One region of the Brevibacillus sp. HD3.3A genome, then DNA from elsewhere that is predicted to be linked to it. Evidence: riboswitches for the same ligand, from Rfam matches in the RefSeq annotation. Region 1 holds a riboswitch; each other region holds the start of a gene.
The links. A riboswitch is a leader RNA that binds a small molecule or an ion and turns the genes downstream of it on or off. The one in region 1 is predicted to bind S-adenosylmethionine.
Positions count from the first base shown of each region.

Region 2: it holds a riboswitch for S-adenosylmethionine, as region 1 does, so the genes downstream of both, HP435_RS23825 (2,3-diketo-5-methylthiopentyl-1-phosphate enolase) here and HP435_RS02790 (homocysteine synthase) in region 1, are expected to answer to the same signal.
Region 3: it holds a riboswitch for S-adenosylmethionine, as region 1 does, so the genes downstream of both, mtnK (S-methyl-5-thioribose kinase) here and HP435_RS02790 (homocysteine synthase) in region 1, are expected to answer to the same signal.

Region 1 is NZ_CP085874.1:516,154-522,616, reverse strand. Features, by position in the region: gene HP435_RS02800 (rhodanese-like domain-containing protein) at 1-120, opposite strand, end outside; one part of gene HP435_RS02795 (IS3 family transposase) at 470-743, shown strand; one part of gene HP435_RS02795 (IS3 family transposase) at 743-1,614, shown strand; SAM riboswitch class I at 1,974-2,082, shown strand; gene HP435_RS02790 (homocysteine synthase) at 2,173-3,474, shown strand; gene HP435_RS02785 (ArsR/SmtB family transcription factor) at 3,709-4,755, shown strand; gene HP435_RS02780 (MFS transporter) at 4,755-5,963, shown strand; gene HP435_RS02775 (AAA family ATPase) at 6,020-6,463, shown strand, end outside.
Region 2 is NZ_CP085874.1:5,097,142-5,103,604, forward strand. Features, by position in the region: gene HP435_RS23820 (sigma-70 family RNA polymerase sigma factor) at 1-309, opposite strand, end outside; SAM riboswitch class I at 510-611, shown strand; gene HP435_RS23825 (2,3-diketo-5-methylthiopentyl-1-phosphate enolase) at 780-1,994, shown strand; gene HP435_RS23830 (2-hydroxy-3-keto-5-methylthiopentenyl-1-phosphate phosphatase) at 1,991-2,659, shown strand; gene HP435_RS23835 (methylthioribulose 1-phosphate dehydratase) at 2,663-3,316, shown strand; gene HP435_RS23840 (1,2-dihydroxy-3-keto-5-methylthiopentene dioxygenase) at 3,335-3,847, shown strand; gene HP435_RS23845 (Ger(x)C family spore germination protein) at 3,920-5,035, opposite strand; gene HP435_RS23850 (GerAB/ArcD/ProY family transporter) at 5,032-6,132, opposite strand; gene HP435_RS23855 (spore germination protein) at 6,129-6,463, opposite strand, start outside.
Region 3 is NZ_CP085874.1:5,090,109-5,096,571, forward strand. Features, by position in the region: gene HP435_RS23790 (ABC transporter ATP-binding protein) at 1-412, opposite strand, end outside; gene HP435_RS23795 (ABC transporter ATP-binding protein) at 441-2,183, opposite strand; gene HP435_RS23800 (GNAT family N-acetyltransferase) at 2,281-2,844, opposite strand; gene mtnA (S-methyl-5-thioribose-1-phosphate isomerase) at 2,998-4,038, opposite strand; gene mtnK (S-methyl-5-thioribose kinase) at 4,035-5,264, opposite strand; SAM riboswitch class I at 5,414-5,559, opposite strand; gene HP435_RS23815 (anti-sigma factor) at 5,652-6,463, opposite strand, start outside.

The DNA.
Region 1 (6,463 bases):
TTTGATATGGCCTTCGTTCCACTCCTCCACCTCGCGTACATCAATCACCTGAAGCTGTTCTTTTGCCGCGAGCTTTTCCAGCAGCTCTTGTGGTGTAATTTCCTTCACGCCATGGCTCATCGCGTTTTTTCCTCCTATATGTACAATCGTTTAGTCGTTTTCTGCCATTTCCATCATATCATAGGCCCCAGGCGTTTTCTAACGGCGGGAGCTGCGAAAGCGCCGAGATATAGGGGCAATTTTGTGACAGCAAGGCTCGGTTGCTTGCAAGTTCAGATAATTTACAAAAATGACCATAAAAATATAAAATTACAAGTAAAAAAACATGTCTGCCAGTTCATGAAAAAAGAACGCTGATAATTGATGAAGCTTAGGGGACTGACCCCGTAATGTGAGACAAATCAAAACACCTTCAAGAGAACCTGACCATGTCGTAAGATATGGGGACAACCTTGGAGGTGTTTTTGCGTTGGCAACTAGAGTTAGTTATCCCGTAGAAATTAAAATGAAAGCAATTGAAATGCGTCTTGCAGGTGTCACCAAAAAGCAGATCATGCAGGAACTAAATATTAAAAATAAGACCCAAATTCAACAGTGGATGCGCTGGTATCAGAGCGGAGACATTCATCGTCTTCAACAGCCTGTAGGAAAGCAATATAGTTATGGAAAAGGGCCGATGTACGATTCTGAACTGGAACAAGTCAAAGCAGAGAATCGTTTTCTTAAACAACAACTGGACGTTCTAAAAAAGTTAGAGGAGTGGGAAAGGAGGTGTCACCAGAAGTAATCGTTCCTTGGATGGAGTCCATTCGTGGGCAAGTAAGCGTGAGCCAAGCTTGCGCGTGGCTTGGTATCCCTCGTTCTACCTACTACCGTTGGAAAGCTGCATACGCGAAAAGAAACGAGGATTTAGTTGTGGAAAAGATTCGGCAACTCTGTATTCAACATAAGTTCCGTTATGGGTACAGAAAGATTACAGCACTGATGCGAGCTGAGATGTCAATTAATCATAAACGAATACAACGTATCATGCAGCGTGAACAACTACAATGCCGAGTGAGGATGAAGAAACGAAAGACAACAGGACAACCTTCTTATGTAGCAGATCATCTCCTGCTGCGACAATTTCAAGCAAGTACCCCCATGCAGAAATTAGTGACCGACATTACTTATTTACCTTACGGAAGTAAACTTTTATATTTATCGAGCATCATGGACTTGTACAACGGTGAGATTGTGGCATACAGTATTTCTGACAAACAAGACACATCGCTTGTCCTCGATACGCTATATCAACTGCCAGACCAACCTGGAATGATGCTACATAGCGATCAGGGCAGCGTGTATACGTCTCAGGCGTATCAAGCAGCAGTTAAGGGAAAAGGCATTACCATGAGCATGTCCCGTAAGGGTACGCCCGCTGATAATGCCCCCATCGAGTCGTTTCATTCCACACTAAAGTCTGAAACGTTCTATCTCGATAATTTTATCTGTACGACGACGGCCATCGTTGTGCAGATTATCCAAAGCTACATTCATTACTATAACTCAATTCGCATTCAAACGAAACTAAACAACCAGTCACCGATTCAATTTCGGCAACTGGCTGCTTAAATAGCTAACGTGTTTTGATCCCTGTCCTACGGACGGGGGTCAGTCCCTAGCGTGAGGGGGAGTTATTTCTATGATGTATGTCCTTGGAATTTTGGCTGTTTGCACTCTGGCTGCGGTCCTCTTGTATGCCAAAAAAGGAAAACAATCTCGTAAGGCAACTCATTTGGTTTCAGATGAAGGAAACCCTCATACAAACCATGTAAACAGAGCTTACCAGACAGGCTCTCTGGATCTTATGGGCAACAGCATGAACGGGTAAATCTTTAAAATCCACAAAATCCACCCCGATAACTTAATCATTTGATATTGACAGCGAAGTACGGTTTTTCATACAATTATGACAACAACTGAAAGCTACATTTTCATCAAGAGCGGTGGAGGGACAGGCCCTATGAAACCCGGCAACCAGCAAGCGAGTCTTGCGCGGTGCTAATTCCTGCAGAATCCATAGATTCTGAGAGATGAACGCACACCCGTGCATAGCCGGAGCCTTCTTCTACTCAGGAGAACGCTCCGTTTTTTTATTTCCTTACCCCCATATAAAAAGGAGAGATGATCATGTCTGACCAACAACAATGGAAACCGGAAACGCTCGCCGTACACGGCGGACAGGAGGTAGACCCGGTAACAGGCTCGCGCGCGGTTCCGATCTACCAAACGACTTCCTACGTCTTCCGTGACACGGAGCATGCTGCCAACCTGTTTGCTTTGAAAGAGTTCGGCAACATTTATACGCGCATCATGAATCCGACCCAAGACGCATTTGAAAAGCGCGTCGCTCTGCTCGAAGGCGGCGTAGGTGCGCTGGCAACCTCCTCCGGTCAGGCAGCCATCACCTTCTCGATTTTGAATATTGCGCAAGCGGGCGACGAGATTGTCGCATCCAGCAGCTTGTATGGCGGGACGTACAACCTTTTTGCCCATACGCTGCCACGCCTGGGCATCAAAGTACACTTTGTGGATCAGTCCAATCCGGACAACTTCCGCGCGTTCATCAACGATAATACCAAGGCGCTCTTTTGCGAGACGATCGGCAACCCTCGCATCGACGTGGCCGACTTGCAGGCAATTGCGGACATCGCGCACGAAAACGGCGTGCCGCTGATTGTCGACAATACATTCGCTTCGCCAATCCTGACCCGTCCGTTCGAGCACGGAGCTGACATCGTCGTTCACTCCACGACCAAATTCATCGGCGGACACGGCACGGCGATTGGCGGCATTATCGTAGATTCCGGCAAATTCGACTGGAACAACGGCAAATTCCCTGGTCTGACGACGCCAGACCCAAGCTATCACGGAGTCGTTTATACAGAAGCAGTCGGCCCGCTCGCCTACATCATCAAAGCGCGCGTGCAACTGCAACGCGATATCGGCGCTGCCGTAGCTCCTATCAACTCTTTCCTGTTCCTGCAAGGTCTGGAGACACTCCACCTGCGCATGGAGCGCCACAGCCAAAACGCACTCGCGGTAGCGAAATTCCTCGCCGAGCATCCGGCAGTGGAATGGGTCAGCTACCCAGGTCTTGAAGGCGACGCCAACTACGCACTCGCGCAAAAATATTTGCCAAAAGGCGCTGGCGCCATCCTCACCTTCGGCATCCGCGGCGGCGTGCAAGCAGGCAAAACATTGATCGAATCCGTGAAACTCTTCTCTCATTTGGCAAACGTAGGCGACTCCAAGTCGCTCGTTATCCATCCGGCGAGCACGACACACCAGCAAATGAACGAAGCGGAGCAATTAACGGCAGGAGTAACTCCCGGATTGATCCGTCTGTCTGTCGGAACAGAGGCGATCGAAGACATCATCGGCGATTTGAAGCAAGCTTTGGAAGCAGCTGTTGCCGTGAGCAAGGTATAGGTTTTCCTACAACACCATACCTTTTCATTCAAGCGAAAACGAAAAAACTACTCTCGTCAGGGAAGTGGTTTTTTCGTTTTTTTGTGTCTTTCACTGGATAGTCTCAACTAAATAAGCAGAGAAAAAAGAACAGATGCGAAAATCATTGAACTGTTCATTCGAAATAATTTGAATTAACAGTTCGAATATTTTAGAATTTGATCTATGAAAAAAATGGGAAAAGGGTGATCCGCTTTGAAAATATGGAACATCGGCAGTGCACGCACCACCTACCAGCTCGACTTCGCTTGCTCACCGCTTTTTGAAGCCGCACTCGGAATCGCCGTCGCCACTTACGATCAAATTCACCACACGCTGGAGCATCCGCCTGAGCACTGGAGCAGCATGCTGAGCGCGCTTCCGCAATCCGTCCAGCTTGAGGTTGATTACGCCAAAAGGCACAACACTTGGAAGACGTTGCTGCAACTGCTCCACCACCAGCCTTTTGCCGATCTCGAATCGTTTTTGCGTGTTGTCAGCGAGCTGTCGGCAGAAGAGTTGCGCTACCACGCCCTGCCTTTTTTGGGCCAGGAACGACAGCAAGCACGCGAAAATGCCGCGCAGGGCAGCGCAGCAGACGCCGAGCTTTTGCAGGCAGCATGCCGGGACCACCTCTTTTTTGCAGCGTATATTGCCCATATCACCTCTGTCGACACAAATGAACTGCGCCAGCATCTGCTCACCTTGATGGAAGGCTGGTATCAGACACACATCAAGCCGCAAGAAGCCAGCATCCGGCGTATGCTGGAAAAGGATACGTCGCAAAAGCGCGCGATGCAGGACAAGCTCGATCCGGAAGCACTGGTGGAGTGGGCAACCGGAGCAAGCTATCCCCCTGAGCCTGCGGTCACTCGTGTGCTGCTAATCCCCCAAGCGATTTATCGGCCCTGGACGGTGCAGGCCGATGACGCGGGCACGAAAATTTTTTACTACCCGGTCGCCGATGAAAACATGAGCGAGCACATCGACCCGTACCAGCCGCCGCAGGCTCTGGTGCAAAGCTTCAAGGCGCTCGGAGACGAGCAGCGGCTCCGCATGGTCAAAATGCTGGCGGAAAAAGAGCTGAGCTTGCAGGAATTGACCGACGTCCTGCAAATGGCAAAATCGACGGTTCATCACCATTTGTCCATGCTTCGTGCCGCGCGTCTGGTAGAAGCTTCCGGCTCCCGGTTTCGCCTGCGCAGCCAGTCCGTATCCCAGCTTTCCCTCCTGCTCGATCAGTTTCTGGAAAGGGGATTTTGATGATTCCGCTCTGGAAAAACCGTTCCTACACCTGTATTTTGCTCGGTCAGCTGATCTCCGAGTTTGGCGCATCGCTTTCGACGCTGGCAAACAGCTGGTTGCTCTACCAAATCACCGGCTCCCAGACCGCTGTCGGACAAATGTGGCTACTCTACTTTTTGCCTTCGCTGCTGGTGCAGCTTGTGGCTGGCCCTTATCTTGACCGCTTTGACAAAAAGCGCGTCATGCTCTTTTCCCAGTGGATGCGCTGTGCGGCTTTCGGCTGTGCTTTTTTGGCGATTTCCTATGCGCCTGACGCTCTTTGGCCGCTCTATCTGACATCGCTGATCAACGGTCTTGTTCAACCGCTGTACGTGCCAGCGAGCCAATCGCTGCTCCCGACTCTTGTCAAACAAGAATCGCTGCTGCAAGCCAACTCTTATCTGGACAGTGCCATGCGCATCGCGATGATTGCAGGCCCGCCGCTGGGCGGGATTCTCGTCGCGAGCATCGGCGGCACACATGTGCTGGGCCTGGTCGCCATCGGGTATGCCGTCAGCGGAGTTTTTCTGCTTTTGTGCGAAAAGACTTCGGTCCCTCCTGCCAAAACAGCAGAATCATGGCTTTTCATGTTCAAGGCAGGGCTGTCCGTCTTTCGGGAAAAACCGGTTCTCTTCTATTTGAGCCTGTACTCCGCACTTGTGCAGTTCGCGGTCGGTGTGACTCTGGTGCTCAATCTGCCGTTTGTGGCGGGCGAGCTGCACGGAACGGCTCTGCATGCGGGATTGTTTTTGGCAGGCTATCCGTTAGGCTACCTCATCGGAACTTTTCTGGTGCCCAAGCTGTTTAATCATCTGGAGCCCTCTTTAGTCATGCTCGTCTCCTTGGTGGCAGGCGGGTTGAGCTTTGTCGCTTTAGGCTTCACTCCGTTCATCGAGCTGGCAATCGCCATCGAGCTGTTGGCGGGTGTTACTGCCCCCTTTTTTCAACTGCACAGCACGCGACTCTATCAACTGCACGTCCCAGCCGGGATGATGGGACGCGTATTCTCAGTGCGTCTGCTGATCGTTCGCACTACAATGCCTATAGGGATCTGGCTGGGAGGAACGCTCAGCGACAGCGTCGGCATTCGCCCGCTCTATTTCGCGATCGGTGCGCTGATCGTGGCCGTTTCCATCGGCGGGATTGCTTTGCAAAAATTTGTAAAATATAGGATATTCCATGTATAATGAAATGCGTGGAAATGACATCACCCCATACCCTATCTACATAAAGGAGAAATCTCATGACTCATCCTGCTCTGGATAGCCTGCTTGCCACCGTAAACCGAGTAATCGTGGGAAAAGAAGATCAGGTCCGCCTGCTGGTAACAGCTCTTTTGGCGCGTGGACATGTGTTGCTGGAGGACTTGCCTGGCATGGGCAAAACTGTACTCGCCAAAACTTTGGCCCAAGCGATCGGCGGAACGTACAACCGCCTTCAGTTTACTGCCGATCTGCTCCCGTCCGATGTAGTAGGTTTGCATGTTTTCAATCAGCGCACGAGCGAGTTTGAACTGCGCAAAGGGCCTGTTTTCGCTGACGTGCTGCTCGCTGATGAAATCAATCGCGCGACCCCGCGGACCCAATCCGGCTTGCTGGAATGCATGGAAGAACGCCAGGTAACGATTGAAGGCGTTACATTGGCACTGCCTTCGACCATGCTGGTAATCGCCACCCAGAACCCGATT
Region 2 (6,463 bases), 1.6 Mb from region 1:
ATGCGCATATGCCTCTTTCCACAATTCCTGAGCGACCAACAGTTCCGCCGGGTCGCTCGCGGATGCGTCCGGTCGTTCCGGCATCTTTTCCATGTAGTCGACCGGGCGGCGCTTTTGCTTGCGGTGCCAATCGATAAAAGCGTGGTAAGCGACCTTGAACAGCCATGGCCTGACCTTTTCGCCGCGGTAGTCTTCCAGGGAGGCATACGCCCGGAAAAAAACCTCCTGCGTCAAGTCCTCCGCATGCCTGGTATCGCGTGTCAGCCGGAAAAGGTAGCGGTATATGTCGTTTACGTGCATCTGGTACACATACTCCAAGCCTACTTTCCCAATGCCTCCACATCCCTTCTTTACGTACCACGCCCTCTAGCGAAAAAAGTTTCACTTCCGGCCACTTTTTCCCTCTCTACAGAGAGCACATTCCGGCAAAAAACAAAGATTGACTACGGACAACAGAAGTCATATCATGGGTGTAGCACACACGGCTGACTGGCCTGTGAACCACATAACTCTTATCGCGAGCTGGCTGAGGGACTGGCCCTATGATGCCCGGCAACCGGCGCTATTTTTTTCTTGAATAGCGAAACGGTGCTAATTCCAACGGATAAGAGTCGGTACGAGAAGCGGCATTGCTGCGTCTTCTGTCCCGACTACTGACCCGAGAGATGAGAGGAGACGAGACGTTTTTATAGTCGACAACCGCCTCCCCGCTCTGGGGAGGCTTTTTTACATGCCCGAAAGCTTCACGAAACTTTTCAAGCTGCCCAAGGAGGACTAGCATGAGTGATCAACGCATCCTCGTCACTTATTTGACGCAAGCCAAAGACTTACACAAAAAAGCAGCCGCCATCGCCGTTGGCATGACGGTCGGCTCCTGGACGGATTTGCCCGCAGCGAAGCAAGCTGAGCTGGCTCCTTATCTCGGGGAAGCCGTGAGCGCTACGCCGCTTGAGACATTGGAAAACGGCGAGACGCGCGGACTGATCACCGTCAGTTACCCGACGCGCAATTTTACGCACGACATTCCTTCGCTTTTGACCGGAATCTTCGGGAAACTGTCCATGGACGGAAAAATCAAGCTGGTGGACATCACTTTCCCTGAGTCGTTTCTACAAGCTTTTCCCGGACCAAAGTTCGGCATTGACGGACTGCGCGGACGTTTGGATGCACAAAACCGCCCGCTGTTGATGAGCATTTTCAAATCTTGCCTCGGTCTTCCGTTCGAAGATTTGAAGACGCAATTCCGGGCACAGGCGCTCGGTGGCGTCGATCTGGTCAAAGATGACGAAATCTTCTTCGCAGACGATCGCGCGCCGTTTTTGGAGCGTATCCGCGCCTTCAAGGAGATCGCGCAGGAGACAGAAGCGCAAACTGGCAAGCCTGTCCTCTACGCGGCCAACCTGACTGGCCCGATCAACGAGCTGAACGAAAAAGCAAAGCGTGCCGTGGAAGCTGGCGCAGATTGCCTGCTGTTCAACGTCCTCGCTTTTGGCTTCGATGCCTTGCACCGCCTGGCAGCCGATCCGGACGTCAACATCCCGATCATGGCCCACCCCGCTCTCGCTGGCGCTTACTATCCGTCGCCTGATTACGGGATCGCCACTCCGCTTTTGCTCGGCACCCTGATGCGAATTGCCGGAGCAGACCTGGTGCTGTTCCCGTCGCCATACGGCAACGTCGCCCTGGACAAAACAGAAGCGCTGCAACTGGCGACCAACTTGACCACTCCGTTGGAAGGCGTGCGCCGCTCGTTCCCGGTTCCATCAGCCGGCATCCATCCGGGACTCGTCCCGCAGCTTTATGCGGATTTCGGTCTGGACCAAATCGTCAATGCTGGCGGCGGCATTCACGGACATCCGGGCGGCGCTACCGCAGGAGCCAAAGCGTTCGTCGATGCAATCGCAGCAGTCACGGCTGGACACAGCCTGGAAGAAGCGGCGAACCAATCGCCTGAACTGGCGGCAGCCCTGGAGAAATGGGGTGGCGCACGATGAGCAAAAAGCTCGTGCTGTTCTGCGATTTTGACGGAACGATTACGGAAAAAGACAACATCGTCGCGATTGTAAAAAAATTCGCTCCCCCTGAGTGGGAAGCTCTTACCGAACAAATTTTGTCGCAAAAAATCAGCGTACAGGAAGGCGTCGGCAAGCTGTTTCAGCTCTTGCCCTCCTCCCTGCGCCAGGACATTGTGGACTACATCGTGAACGAAGCGACCATTCGCCCCGGCTTTGCCGATTTTGTCCGCTTTTGCCGCGAGGAAGGCATCGAGCTGCTGATCACGAGCGGCGGCATCGACTTTTTCGTAAAGCCGATCCTCGCCCCGTTTGATCTGGATCATGTCCCGATTTACTGCAACGGCAGCGACTTCTCCGGAGAGAACATCACGATTACGTGGCCGCATTCCTGCGACGAGCATTGCACAAACGGCTGTGGCATGTGCAAGACAACCATTATTCGCCGCTACGATCCCGCCACTCACTATCGTGTCGTCATTGGTGATTCCATCACTGACCTGGCTGGCGCCAAAATTGCCGATTTCGTGATCGCCCGCTCCTTCCTCGCGCAAAAAGCCGAGGAGCTACAGCTGTCACACAGCACTTTCGCCACCTTCCACGACGTGATCGCCACACTTACGCAACTGAAACAGGAGGTTGTCTGACACATGACCGCAACACTCGAACAGCGTCTGGACGCGTTTCGTCGTCTCGATGACGCCAAGCTGACATTTGCCCGCCGGGACTGGTTTCCCGGCACAAGCGGCAATCTCTCCATCAAGATTCAAGACGAGCCGCTGCAATTTGCCGTGACGGCAAGCGGCAAGGACAAGACGAAGCTGTCGCCGGAAGACTATCTGGTGGTCGATCAAGATTCCCGTCCCGTGGAGGCAACCTCGCTCAAGCCGTCCGCCGAAACGTTGATCCACGCAGTCGTCTATCAAAAGTTTGCCAAAGCAGGTGCCTGCTTCCACGTCCATACGGTCTGGAACAATCTCATCTCCGAGCTGTACTTCGGCCAACGGGCTTTCACCATTCAAGGCCAGGAGCTGATCAAGGGCCTTGGGATTTGGGAGGAAAATGCGCGGATCACTGTTCCGATTGTTGAGAACTTTGCCGATATTCCGACCCTCGCAGCCGCGATCGAAAAAGTCATCACCCCGGAAATTCCGGGTGTTCTGATCCGCAACCACGGCATTTACGCCTGGGGCGGCAACGACTTTGAAGCGAAGCGCCACCTGGAAGCATTTGAATTTCTGTTTGAGTACCACGCCCGCTGGCTGCAGCTGCGCCAAGCTGTCGTGTCCACTACATCCAACTAATCAAGGGAGGCAAGCATCATGGCACAAATTCGTTTCCACGACAACAACGAGTACATTTCCGCTCCGGAGGAAGTCATTTCCTTCCTGGACACCCAAGAAATCATTTATGAAAAATGGGATGTAGCTCGCCTCGATCCGAAGCACCGCGACAACTACAGCCCGACAGACGAAGAAAAGCAAGAAATTCTCGACACCTTCAAGCCGGAAATCGATGCGATCAGCCAACGCCGCGGCTACTTGACTGCCGATATTATCGTCCTCTCCGACAAAACGCCGAACCTCGACGAGCTGTTGGTAAAATTCAAAGGCGAGCATCACCACACAGATGATGAGTGCCGCTTCTGCGTAGACGGGCACGGCATTTTCGCGATCAAAGGAAAAGACGGACGTTACTTCGACGTTGAGCTTTCCCCTGGCGATCTGATTTCGGTACCGCCGAACTTCCGCCACTACTTCACGCTGATGGATGACCGCAAAATCAAAGCGATCCGTCTGTTTGTCACACCTGCTGGCTGGGAAGCTATCTACTAATACAAAGTGCGGAATGCGAAACACCCTGGAGCGAATGCTGCACCAGGGTGTTCTTGTTTCTTTTAACGTATTTTAGCGGATGACGCCGTTGCCCTTGATCGACAGCTCCGGCACGAACTTCACTTCCGCCTGGGCAAAAGCTTTGGGCCAATTATCTTGCACCTTTTTCCACTCCTGATACGCATGCGCTCGCGCGTACAACCCGAATCCGAATGGATCGACTTCATTTTGCTGGCACTTCACGACCAGTTTCTCAAATTCTTTGCGCAGCTCCGCATTAACCATCTGCTCCATGTCCTTATAATCCTTTTCCATGTCAAAAGGGAACAATCTCTCCGAAATACCGCCGCCGAACTTCATCTTTACTTCGAAATGAAACTTGCCGTCCCGAAAGGTCGTCTTCACTTTTTTGGATGCTTGCTTTGCGATGAGGCTGACTCTGTGCTTGATCATCTTTTTGCTGTCATTGGGCGCAGGGATCGGCACCGTAAAGGTCACTTCGCCCTCTTTTCCGTGCAGAAACAACTGGAGCAGCATCGTTTCCTGACTTTGCAGCAGCTCGACATACGTGCCCTCCTTGCTCAGCACCGCTGTTCCCAAAATCTTGATCGCTTTTTCTTTGCCCACAGCCGTGATGGTTGGATTAATCCCTTTTTCAAACATTTGCCGATGAAAATCTTGCGCCCTCGTCCGCACGGTCAAATTCCGCTGATTAGCGGTATCGATCAGCTTGGTCAGATGCAGGGACAGCCTCGGCTTGTCTGGCGGTTGAAAGTGAAACAAGTCACCTACCTCGCCGTCAAAATAGACCATCCGGGCGTTGACCGTAAAGCGCGCATCACGGAAAATGACGTCGAGAATCTTGAACCAGTCAGGGTGCTCCAAAAGTCGCTTTCCCAGCACGATCGCCTGGATTTTCCCTGAAAGAGTAAGCCCCGTCACCATCTCGTCCAATCGTGCCCGCGCCTGTCGGAAAGACTCCGCTTTTACGCCAAATTCTTCGCTTTTTTTCTTCGCTTCTCGGCTGAAAACCGGACTGGACAAATAAAACAGCAGCTCATCCTTCTCATTCACGTCAACTCCGGCCATCAGCGTAATCGTCGCATCTTCCAAATCGATTCGATCCATGCAGCCCGACAAAAAGAAAAACAGCGCCGAGATCAACAGCAGCTTTCCGGCTTTGCTCATCCCTTTTGCCCCCCTTTTCCGCGCCGAAACAACTGGATCGCCAGCCACCAGATCACGGGGATGATGTATCCGCCAACCATTCCAGTCATGCTCCACACCTCGCTCCACTTTTTCAGATCGATGAACGTGGGCGTATACAGCCAGGCTCCCACGACGATCAGGATCATCAGAATGAACAAGTGCTTGCGATGATCGGCTGACCCGACCATTTGGCTCGTCGTGAACACCGTAAAATACATGTACGGCAGCGTGGTCGTCGACAAAAAGAACAAGTAGAACGCAAGAAAAATGATGTCGATTCGCTCCAGAAAGCGATACTCGATTACTTTCCACAAATTGAGTGTCGGCCACGTATATTGCGTGATTTCATCCGGACTAAAAAAGGAAAAGCTGAACACAGTAATATGCATAAAAATCAGCATGGACAATGTGTTTGCCACCACAATTCCCAGCGAGGCATACTGTTTTCGCTGCAAAAACGGGTACAGAAAAAACGCCAGCTCAAACCCGAGAAAGGACAAAATCGTCGATTTGGTTGCGGAGAAAACCGGCATCCACCCTTCTTTTAGCACAGGCAGCAAGTGAAGCCAATTGGAATACGGCAAGATGGAAAAGACAACGATCGGCATCCACAGCGTCAAGTAAAAAATCAACTCGGCATACCGTCCCAGCACCCGCAGCCCGCCCTGCACAACCATATAGGTAGGGATCACCGTCAATATCGCCAAAACGTATCCTGGCGTCTGGGACAAAATCCACACGTTCACAATCCCGATCCCGTTGGCGATTACCGTCATGGCGGCGAGGGCGCAATAACAGGCGACAAGCGCGGAAACGACCATTCCCAGCCATTTGCCAAAAAAGACGGGAATCAAATCGACGATCGTTTTGCCCGGATAGCGCTTCATGATGTTCACAATGAGGAGGCTTGCCACAGTAGCGCATACCCAGCCAATGAGAATGGAAATCCATCCGTCCGTTCCCGCTTCCTCGGCCAACTCTCGCGGCATGGACAAGACTCCGATCCCCACTTGTGTTCCATGAATAAAAAATACGTACTGGAGGACAGTCAGCTCGTTAAATGCGTATTTTTTCATTCGCCATCCCCCCGAGGACGGTTATCCCCCTGACGCTTGGACTGGACGACGCGGGCGCTGGCCGGACGATTTTTCATGCTCCACAACGGCAAGCGCAGAAACAAGTCCTTCCAGTCTGAAAATCGTACGGGTGCCAGCGGACTTCCGTAAGGCACGCCCAAAGATTCCAGCGAGATCAAATGACCGATCAGCCCCATCATCCCGATCACAATGCCAATAATCCCGAACATCGCAGCCAGTCCCATCATCAAAAACCGCAGCAGCCGCACTGCTGACGCCATGTCGTAGTTCGGGATGATAAAGGAAGAGATCGCGGTAAAAGCGACTACAA
Region 3 (6,463 bases), 1.6 Mb from region 1:
GCTCCCGGCCATTTTCCGGCTCGACTGGCGCAAACTTCTTTTCCGTATTTTGGGCATTCTCACTGAGCTTGCCCTCCATTAAATAGTACGTAGCTCCTTCGGAAAGCACGGTCATTTCTGCGCCTCGGACGCTTTCCCGAGTCAACCCCGCCTCCTGGAGCGCATCTTCGCGCATATAATACCGATCCTGGATGGCGACCGCTTTTTCGGCTGACGCTTGCGGCCGTTCTTCCAGCTGATACCACGGCTTCTGGATCGCCAAAATGTGATTGTCGATCATCACCTTGGCGAGAAAAGGGCCTGCCAGCTCCGCGCTGGTTCCAAGTAAAAGCAGGAACAGCGCTCCCCATATTTGTTTCTGAAACGGCCGGGCAAATTCAACCAGCCGCTTCCAGCTTTTTTCTTTACTCACGAAACGCTCTCCCTCCCACTATGCCGATTTATCCAGCAACGTCTTGCTCCATCTGCTGCCTGCGATACTGCTCGGCGTACCAGCCGTTTTGCTGCATCAGCTCGGCATGTGTTCCCCGCTCGACAATTCGCCCCTCATCGAGCACGAGGATCAGCTCGGCATGCTGGACGGCAGACAGGCGATGCGCCGTAATGATCGTCGTCTTGTTGGCACGCTCCTGGCGCAGATGGCGCAAAATCGCCTCCTCCGTGCGTGCGTCAACCGCCGACAAGGAATCGTCCAAGACGAGGATGCCCGCATCGAGCAGCAGGGCGCGGGCAATCGAGATTCGTTGCTTTTGTCCCCCGGAGAGCGTCACGCCTTTTTCTCCGACCATCGTTTTCAATCCTTCGCGGAATTGCATCAGGTCGCTCTCCATTTCCGCCAGCCGCATCGCGTGCAGCACTTCCGCCTCGCTCGCACCCGGCTTGCCGAACGAGACGTTTTCCGCAATCGTGCGGGAGAACAGCAAGTGCTCCTGGGGCACATACGCGATCTTTTGCCGCAGCGTATCAAAAGACAGCTCCTCAATCGGCACGCCTCCGACGAACAGCGTCTGACTTTTCATTTCATACTGGTGCAAAAGAGCGCGGCACAAGGTCGACTTCCCGCTCCCTGTCCGGCCGACAATGCCCAGCGTCTCCCCTTCGCGCAAAAAAAACGTAATGTCGGACAGCGCCAGCTTGTCACTGCCCGGGTAGGCGAACGAAAAGTGGCGAGCTTCTACTGTATGGGGTGTCTCTGCCGCAATCGGATGGTCAACCTCGTGCACATCGGGCTGCTCCACAAGCAGCTCGGACAGACGCTTGTGGGACGCGCCGCCACGCTGCAACACATTGACTAGCCAGCCAAAAGCGAACATCGGCCAGATCAACAGCCCGAGGTACAGGTTGAAGGCGACCAGTTCCCCCAAAGAAATCGCGCTCGTAAAGACAAGGTATGTTCCATAGCCAAGCCCGATCAAAAAGCTGAAACCTATAATGATGGCAATTGTCGGCTCGAACAGGGCGTCGATCCGCGACACGCTGACGTTTCGCTCCAGCGTTTTCTCGCTGACTCTTCTGTAGGCTTCAATATCTTCCTTTTCCTGCACAAACGCCCGCAGTACCCGCACGCCGGAAATCGACTGCTGGACGTGATCGTTCATCTCGCCGAACGCTTCCTGCGCCAAGTAAAAGCGCTCATGCAGCAAGCGGCCGTAATAGGCAGTCGACCAGGCCAAAAAAGGCATCGGAATCAAAGCGGCGAGCGTCAGCTTCCAGTCGATCGCGGTCACCATGACTCCGAGCGTCAAAAGCGTCATGAACAACGAATCGACCAGCGTGAGCACTCCGGTACTCGCCGTCTGCTCGATGGCGGGAATGTCGTTGGTTGCCACAGCCATCAAATCACCGCTGCGCTTGCGATGGTAAAAAGACGGCGTCATCCGGGTCAAATGCCCGAAAAGCCGCTCTCGCAAAGTTCGCTCCAAAATCAACGCGCCGCCGTTCAGCAAATACCTCCAGGCAAAGCGCATCGCGTACAGCCCGACCCCAAGCGCGAGCAAAATCGTGACTGTCCGCGTCAAGTCTTGGGCAGTCAAAGAGCTGTTGCGCATCGCGTCGACAGTCTCGCCGATCAGCCGCGGCGGCCAGAGCATCAAAATGTCGATGAAAAACAAAAAGGCTATGCCGATCGTGTACCGCTTCCAGTGGGCACGAAAAAACCAGGATAGCTCCTTGAGTGTCTTCAAGCTAATCACCTCTTTTTATCGAGCAAAAAAGGGCGTGCGAATCGCGCAGCCCCTTTTTGCTTCCTTCATCGTAATTGACTGAATTTTCTTTGTCAATCTACCTTTTTTGTCTGGCTCTTTCCTGCCATTCTTCCTTCAACATGCTGTACACGGCATGGTCGACAAAATGGTCATACAAAAACTCATTGCGCCGCAGGATTCCCTCCAGTTGAAAGCCGAGTCTCTCGGGGATCGCTCTGCTTTTCGAATTGCCTGTCGCCGCCTGAATCGTGATTTTCTCCAAGTTCCATGAACCGAAAACAAGGTGATCCATATACGCCGCCACTGCTTTGGTCATCAGCCCCTTGCCCTGAAAGCCGGCGCCAAGCCAATAGCCCAGTGATGTCTTCTTGTTGATCCAGTCCAGATTGTGCACACCGAGAGTCCCGGCCATCCGACCGTTATACCAGATTCCGTAGTGAATCCCTTGATTGTCGTCATACTGTTGAATCGTTCTTTGGATGAAATAGCTCGTGTCATCCTCGCACTTCGTGTAATTCAGCCAAGGCAGCCACTCTTTGAGGTAGGATCGGTTCGTATCGGTGAGCCAAAACATTTCGCTGGCATCCGACAACTCCAACTGTTTGAGAAATGCTTCTTCGGAAATCGGGATCGTTCTCATGATAACCGCTCCTCCTTCTCATTCGCTTTCAACGGGCAAGCAACTTCTTACGCTCGATTATGCGGCTGGTTCCATAATTTAGCAAGAATCAGACGATCTATTCCTGAAAAAAAGCGCCCGCCATAAAAAGGCAGACGCTCCTGATACGACGGACTATTGTTTGCTTTTCGCGATCTCTTCCGGCTTGAAAATGCCCGTCTCTGTCACAATCGCGGTAATGTACTGGGCAGGCGTCACGTCAAACGCCGGATTGTACACCTTGATATCATCCGGTGCTACCTGTTTGCCCAAGCCGTGTGTGATCTCTTCTGCCGGACGTTCCTCGATCGGAATTTCCGCACCTGTCGCCGTCGCCAGATCGACAGAGGACAGCGGCGCCGCTACATAGAAAGGAATGCCATGCGCTTTTGCCAAAACGGCTACTCCATACGTGCCGATTTTGTTGGCGACGTCGCCGTTGGCCGCTACACGGTCTGTTCCCACGACAACGGCCTGCACTTTGCCTTGCGACATGACCATAGCTGCCATGTTGTCGCAAATCAAGGTGACATCAATCCCAGCCTGCTGCAATTCATAGGCGGTCAGGCGAGCGCCTTGCAATACGGGGCGCGTCTCGTCGGCGTATACTTTCAAATCCCACCCGCGTTCTTTTGCCAAATAGAAAGGAGCGGTAGCCGTACCGTATGCAGCAGTAGCCAGCGCACCCGGATTACAGTGTGTAAGCACGCCCATGCCGTCTTGCAACAGCGTCAGCAAATGTTCGCCGATCGTGCGACATACTTCTGCGTCTTCTTTTTGAATCGCCAGTGCTTCGTCGAGCACAGCTTTTTTCAGCTCGTCAACGGGCAAGGCGGAGTTTTGTTGCACGCGTGCTTTGATCCGGTCAAGCGCCCAGAACAGATTCACAGCAGTTGGCCGGGACGTTCCCAAATAGTCTGCCTGGCTGTTCAGCTCTTGCCAAAACTGTTCATACGTTTGCGCTTCGCTGCCGCGGATTCCCAAATACAGTCCGTAGGCGGCGGCCATGCCGATTGCCGGTGCTCCGCGCACTTCCAGGCGGCGAATCGAGCCCCATACTTGTTCGGCGGTCGTCAGCTGCAAATAAATCGTTTCTACTGGCAAACGCGTCTGATCAAGCAAGACGAGTACGTCGTCTTCCCACTTGACTGGCGTTGTTTGTGTACTGGTTGTCATACTGTCGTTGCCTCCTGATAGTAGCGTGCGGTTACGTTGCGGACGATGTCCGTGATGTCTGTCGATTCCTCAATGTCGTTGCGTCCGAGAATCAGCGCTTCCCCGATCGCCAGCGCCAGTCGTTCTGCTTCGGCGCGTTTTTCGGCGTCTGCGATGGCATTCAGATCAGCCACTCCTGCCAGGCCGATCACACGGCGCAAAATTTTGCATCCGGCATAGCCTGCCGTATCCTGAATCAGTCGTTTCACGTAGCTTTGCCACAAGCCCTCGACATGAGCGCTGCGTTCTTTAGCCTGCTTGTGCCAGAGCTGGACAAACTGGGAAACAAATTCGTTCCAGACATCTTCAACCGTTTCCAGTAAGTATTCGCGGTAGGAGTCGCGTTCTCCTTGGTCATTTTGCAAGCCGTGCTGACCGGCGTAGTTGAGCAGCAGGTTGGCGATAACGGCACCGATGTCAAAACCGATCGGCCCGTAGTAGGCAAATTCGGGGTCGATCGCTTTCAGGCTGCTCTCGGTGATGAAGATGCTGCCTGTGTGCAAATCGCCGTGCAAAAGTGCTTCTGCGCGAGTCAGGAAATCGAATTTCAGCTTGGCGATTTCCAGCTTGAGCGGCTTGTTGTTCCAGATGGCCTCTACTTCTTTGCGGATCAGCGGGTTAAAGTCGTTGGTCGGCGCATTTTCATACGGGTCGGTAAAGACGAGATCTTCTGTGATTTTGCATAATTCCGGATTTATGAATGTTCCGACTAGCGCTTTTTTGTCGTACGGATGCGCCCCCAAATCGGATGTGTAGAACAAGGTTTGCGCGAGAAAACGTCCGATCTGCTTCGGAAAAAGCGGGTAGCGCTTGCCCTCAATCAAGCCTTTGCGCATGATGACGTGGTCGCCTACGTTCTCCATCACCGTCAGCGCCAGCTCCTGATCGAAGTGGTATACTTCCGGCACCAGGTCAGGCACGTATTTGTGCTGGATGCGGAGCGCTTCACTCTCGATGCGGGCACGGTCAATCGTCAGCGGCCATGATTCTCCCACGACTCTCGCAAACGGCAACGCTTGCTTCACGATGACTTTTTTTCCGGTAGCCGGCTCCTGGATATCGAACACGAGGTTCAGATTCCCGTCACCGATTTCGCGGCTGGTCAGCTCTGCTCCTTCTGTAAACAGACCCGGCAAGCCTTTTACGTACTCTACTGCTTCCTGCTCAGTCAATGCGCGGTATGCCATGATTGATTACTCCCCTCACAAATCGTTTTTTTCTCTATCTCGAACGGAATGACAAAATGGTCAGGAATCCGTGTCCAAACGCACAAAAAAGACCTCTTTCCCGAAGAAAAGAGGTCGCTGTCGCCACGTATAATAAACGTGTCATGTCCCCCTTATCTTCCAGACCACTTTTGTTTCTGCAGGAATTAGCACCGTGCACGTCGCTTTTTGTTTCAGCCGCTGCTCGCGTTGAAATAGCGTCGTGTCGGTTGCCGGGTATCATCGGGCCAGTCCCTCCACCTTCTCTGGATAAGGTATCCAAACGTATGCGGTTTTGATTTAGTTTGAATCATACAACCTGCCGTTCCACGATGTCAACACCCTTTTTTCGCAAACCGCGCTTCTCTCCTACCAGACGTGCTGAGTGCCGGAAGCAGCCGGGCGATCCCAGTTCCACCAGTCAATTTGGCCGACAAAGGCAGCGGTAATCGACTTCTCATCCTTGAGTTTGAGCAGTTCCTTCGTCGGTCCGGTCAGGACTGCTCCGTAGAGGCGAACGCCTTTTTCCTGCAAGTAGCGATAGCGCTCCTCGACTTGCGGATCGCTTCGCGAGACCAAATATTGTCCCATGTCGCGCGCGAGGCTTTTTTGCTCGACAAGGTAGGCCATTTCCCCCAAAAAGGCTGCCATCCGTCGGCTTCCTTCTCCGTTGACCTGAATCGGAGCCGCTCCGTAATTCAGCTCGTGCTCCGCAAATCCCCATGCTTCTCCCGGCCCCAAGAGCAGGTAGCCGTCTTTTTGGTCTTCGTGCCTGGCTTCCACTCCGGTGTCCACTGCCAACCAGACCGTATCCTGGTTGGCGGAGCTGATGTAGCGGGAGATTCGCTCATAATACTGCTCGTACGTCAAAAAATCAGCAAAAGAGACAGCCAACTGGGCAACGGTTCCTTCGGGGAGCTTCTCCAAAGTCGTCCAGGCTGGCGTGCGCCAATGCGCCAGTTCGTCTGCGTCCGGTTTTTGCCCGCTTTGAAGCGGATAGCGGAAAAACAGCTTTTGCTCCCTCACTCCGTTGGTCCATTGCGGCTTGGCGTTGACGTTCCACAACACGTTGGTGCTTTCAAAGCGGCCTGCGTTTTTGATGTCCGCCCCTACTCGCTCGCGAAGCTCCATCTGGATGCTGCCGTACAGCAGTCCCACCTGCGCGCCGCTGCTGCCCACGC